DNA from 2 places in the Streptomyces sp. AK010 genome. Region 2 is predicted to be linked to the other one. Evidence: predicted binding sites of a transcription regulator. Region 2 holds the regulator's gene; the other holds the start of a gene.
What was found. Region 2 encodes HspR, which represses chaperone genes until heat shock. Its sites were predicted from a motif close to TTGAGNNNNNNNNNCTCAA; they were not measured.
Positions count from the first base shown of each region.

Region 1: lon (endopeptidase La) is a predicted target of HspR. The motif match lies at 1,426-1,444, and genes of this name have one in related genera.

Region 1 is NZ_JACHCX010000014.1:88,974-91,366, forward strand. It holds gene HDC93_RS25275 (rhomboid-like protein) at 1-619, shown strand, start outside; gene HDC93_RS25280 (GNAT family N-acetyltransferase) at 632-1,291, opposite strand; gene lon (endopeptidase La) at 1,467-2,393, shown strand, end outside.
Region 2 is NZ_JACHCX010000010.1:20,715-23,107, forward strand. It holds gene dnaJ (molecular chaperone DnaJ) at 1-840, shown strand, start outside; gene HDC93_RS19930 (heat shock protein transcriptional repressor HspR) at 846-1,298, shown strand; gene HDC93_RS19935 (substrate-binding domain-containing protein) at 1,580-2,393, shown strand, end outside.

The DNA of each region.
Region 1 (2,393 bases), on a different contig from region 2:
GCTGCTGCTTCCCACCCCCACGGGCACGCCGTTCACCTTCGGCTACGCGACGCTCCTCTGCCTCACCTCGCTGATCGTCGCGCACGCGGACCCGGCCCTGGTGCACGCCCTGCTCCAGGGCTCCAGTACGGACATGGCGCACCTGGTGCGCACGCCGGAGCTGGTGCTGATCGGCAGCGCGCTGTGGGTCGCGGGCGGGGTGACCTCGCCGTTCGCCATCGCCTTCGTGCTCGTGCTGACCGCGCTGGAACGGCGGATCGGAGGCCTGCGCACCGCCGGGGTCTTCCTGCTCGGACATGTCCTCGCCACCCTCGCGACCGAGGTGCCCGTGGGGCTCGCGGTGCTGGCCGGGCACCTTCCCGACAGTTCCCTGCACCGCCTCGACTACGGCGTCAGCTTCGGTGTCGCCGCCGGCATCGGCGCCCTGGCCGGTCTGCTGCCGCTGTGGCTGCGCCTGCCCCTGCTGGCCGGATTCGGATGGATGCTGCTCCAGGATCTGCTCGCCTTCGCCGACCCGATGACGAACTGGGGGCACCTCATCGCCCTGGGCATCGGCCTCGCGACCTGGCCGGTGGTCCGGCGCTCGTATGCGGCCCGCCCTCGCCCGGCCGGGGTCTGACCGCCGGGCCCCTCAGGTCCGCGGGGAGGCCGGCGGGCCGTGCTTCGCGCTGGTCAGCAGGGCCACGACCTCCCAGCCGAGAGTCTCGTAGAGCCCTCGCCCCGCGGGAGTGCCGGCCAGGACGCCGGTCCGCGCCCCCTGGCGGACGGCGGCGTTCTGCAGCGTCCGCACGACGACGCTGCCCAGACCCTTGCGGCGATGGCCGGGGGCCGTCTCGACCTGGTCGACGACGGCGGTCCCGCCCGTCGGGGCGATCTGGCCGCGTGCCGCCAGGGATCCGTCCGGCGCGGCCACCATCACGCGGGTCACCCCGCCGCGCGACCACTCGCGCAGCCGGTAGCCCTCGGGAGCGGCCGGAGTGACGTCCGGCGCCAGCGGGACCCTCATGAGGAAGCCGGGCTCGGGGTCGATCCACCAGCCGTCGTCCAGCCAGCCGGCGACCACCGACGGATCCCGGAACGCCTTCAGCCACACGCCCTGCCCGGTCACCGCCCCGGCCACCTTGCGGACGGTCGTCTCGTCGAGACCCCCGTCCGTCGCGCCGAACACATGTCGCGTGACGTGCCCGTACGTCCCCATGTCGATGGTCCAGCCCCACGGCTCGGCCAGGGGAGGAGCTGCCCCGCGAGACACGACCCACCCGTTCACCCATGCCTGCACGGTCTCGTCCACGCCCGCCCCCTGTAACGGCTGATATGCCTTAGTGGCTCTTACATTCCGGAGCTTACGCGTCCTCCCGCTCCCGTTGTCATGAGTGATCGCTGACAGCGAACAGCGGGTGGGGAACATCCGGACCCGCTCAAGCATTGAGTCGGCATAGCTCAACTTGACTGCCGAAGGGGAGATCATGGCTTCGACGTCCACACCGCTCACCCTGCCCGTGCTGCCGCTTGACGGCGAGGTCGTGCTGCCCGGCATGGTGGTCCCGCTGGACCTGAGCGATTCCGAGGTCCGTGCCGCGGTGGAGGCCGCTCAGGCCGCTGCCCGGACAACACCCGGAAAGCCCCGGGTACTCCTGGTGCCACGCATCGACGGGACCTACGCGAACACCGGTGTCCTCGGCACCGTCGAGCAGGTCGGCCGGCTGGCCGACGGCGACCCGGGCGCCCTGATCCGCGGCCGGAGCCGGGTGCGCATCGGCGCGGGGACCACCGGTCCCGGCGCCGCCCTCTGGGTCGAGGGGACCCGCGTCGACGAGACCGTGCCGGAGCCTTCCCCGAGTTCTCAGCTTCGTTCGAACAGGGGAGACACCTATCCCGGTCATCTCGCCGAACTGGTCAAGGAGTACAAGGCCCTTGCCACCGCCTGGCTGCGCAAGCGCGGCGCCTGGCAGGTCGTCGACCGGGTGCAGGCCATCGACGACGTCTCGGCGCTCGCCGACAACTCCGGATACTCGCCGTTCCTGACCACCGACCAGAAGGTCGAACTGCTGGAGACCGCCGACCCGGTGGCCCGGCTGAAGCTCGCCACCCAGCAGCTGCGCGACCACCTCGCCGAGCAGGACGTGGCCGAGTCCATCGCCAAGGACGTCCAGGAGGGCGTCGACAAGCAGCAGCGCGAGTTCCTGCTGCGGCGTCAGCTGGAAGCCGTCCGCAAGGAGTTGCGCGAGCTGGGCGGCGAGCAGGAGGGCGAGGATTCCGACGACTACCGCTCCCGCGTGGAGGCCGCCGACCTGCCCGAGAAGGTCCGCGAGGCCGCGCTCAAGGAGGTCGACAAGCTGGAGCGGTCCTCCGACCAGTCCCCGGAGGGCTCCTGGATCCGCACCTGGCTCGAC
Region 2 (2,393 bases):
GGCGGCGGACTCGGTGACGTTTTCGGGGGCCTGTTCAACCGCGGCGGCGCGGGCGGGCCGGGGACGCGTACGCACCCCCGGCGCGGCCAGGACATCGAGTCCGAGGTCACGCTCAGCTTCACCGAGGCGATCGAGGGCGCGACCGTCCCGCTGCGGATGTCGTCGCAGTCTCCCTGCAAGGCCTGTTCGGGCACCGGCGACAAGAACGGCACGCCGCGCGTGTGCCCGACCTGCGTCGGCACCGGGCAGGTCGCCCGGGGCAGCGGCGGCGGCTTCTCCCTGACCGACCCCTGCCCGGACTGCAAGGGCCGCGGCCTGATCGCGGAGAACGCCTGCGAGGTCTGCAGGGGCAGCGGCCGGGCCAAGTCCTCACGCACCATGCAGGTGCGCATCCCCGCGGGCGTCAGCGACGGCCAGCGGATCCGGCTGCGCGGCAAGGGAGCGCCGGGCGAGCGCGGCGGGCCGGCGGGCGACCTCTACGTGGTCGTGCACGTCGACACCCACCCGGTGTTCGGCCGCAAGGAGGACAACCTCACGGTCACCGTCCCGGTGACCTTCACCGAGGCGGCCCTCGGCGGCGAGGTGCGGGTGCCCACCCTGGGCGGCCCGCCCGTCACGCTGAAGCTGCCCCCGGGCACGCCCAACGGGCGCACCATGCGCGCCCGGGGCAAGGGCGCGGTCCGCAAGGACGGCACCCGCGGCGACCTTCTGGTCACCGTGGAGGTGAGTGTTCCGAAGGACCTGACGGGGAAGGCTCGTGACGCACTCGAGGCGTACCGCGAGGCGACCGCGGGTGAGGATCCGCGGGCGGATCTGTTCCAGGCCGCGAAGGGAGCATGAGTCAGATGGACGGTCGTCGGCGCAATCCGTATGAACTGACCGAGGAAACCCCGGTCTACGTCATCTCGGTGGCGGCCCAGCTGTCCGGCCTGCACCCCCAGACCCTGCGCCAGTACGACCGGCTGGGCCTGGTGTCCCCGGACCGCACCGCGGGCCGGGGCCGGCGCTACTCGGCCCGCGACATCGAACTGCTGCGCACCGTCCAGCAGCTGTCGCAGGACGAGGGCATCAACCTGGCCGGTATCAAGCGCATCATCGAACTGGAGAACCAGGTCGCCGCGCTCCAGGCCCGGGTGGCCGAGATGCAGGACGCGCTCGACGGAGCGGCGGCGGCGATGCGCCAGCGCGAGGCCGCGGTGCACGCGTCGTACCGCCGCGATCTGGTGCCGTACCAGGAGGTGCAGCAGACCAGCGCGCTGGTGGTGTGGCGGCCGAAGCGGCAGCAGCAGTCCGACTGATCCATGCGCGTCCGTGACAGTGCATGAAAGGGGCCGGGAGCCAACTCCCGGCCCTTTTGCGTGCCTCGACCCGATTTCTCCAGGTCTCCTGTCAATGACTGACCGGTGCAGAGCACTTGAAGATGATTCCGCACCGTCTTCACAACCAGTGCGGAGCGTGGTGTTGTCATCTCGTTAAGTGGTTCGGCTTGACGCTGGGGGCGCATCCGCGTTGGCTTTTCAGTCACATGGGTCCCAAAAGAGGTGCCCACGTCCGAATCACACGCGAAGTGAGCTCCCGCATGCGTCGTCGCATCTCCATATCCGTGGCTGCCGCCACGATGTCCGTCACGCTCGCCGGCTGCGGCATGCTCAACGCGACGGGGAGCAGTGACGACGCGAGCCCGGCGAAGGGCAACGACATCACGGTGGGCCTCCTCCTGCCGGAGAAGGCGAACACGCGGTACGAGAACTTCGACTACCCGATCATCAAGCAGAAGGTCGAGTCGCTCACCAACGACAAGGGCCGCGTCGAGTACGCCAACGCCGATGCGAGCGCGGACAAGCAGGCGGGCCAGCTGCAGCAGATGATCGACGACCGGGTCGACGTGATCCTGCTGGACGCCGTCGACGCGAAGGCCATCGCGAGCGGCGTGAAGAAGGCCAAGGAGGCCGGCATCCCGGTCATCGCCTACGACCGGCTGGCCGAGGGCCCGATCGACGCGTACATCTCCTTCGACAACGAGCTGGTCGGCGAGGTCCAGGGCCGGACCCTGCTGGAGGCCATCGGCGAGAAGGCGAGCCTCTCCGACAAGATCGTCATGATGAACGGCTCGTCGACGGACCCGAACGCCAAGCAGTTCAAGGCGGGCGCGATGTCCGAGCTGAACGGCAAGGTGACGATCGCCGAGTCCTTCGACACCAAGGACTGGAAGCCGGAGAACGCCGAGGCCAACATGGCCGACGCGATCCGGAAGATCGGCAAGGGCAACATCGCGGCGGTGTACTCCGCCAACGACGGCATGGCCGGCGGCATCGTCAGGGCGCTGGAGGCCGCGGGCGTGTCCGACCTGCCCCCGATCACCGGGCAGGACGCGGAGCTCCCCGCCGTGCAGC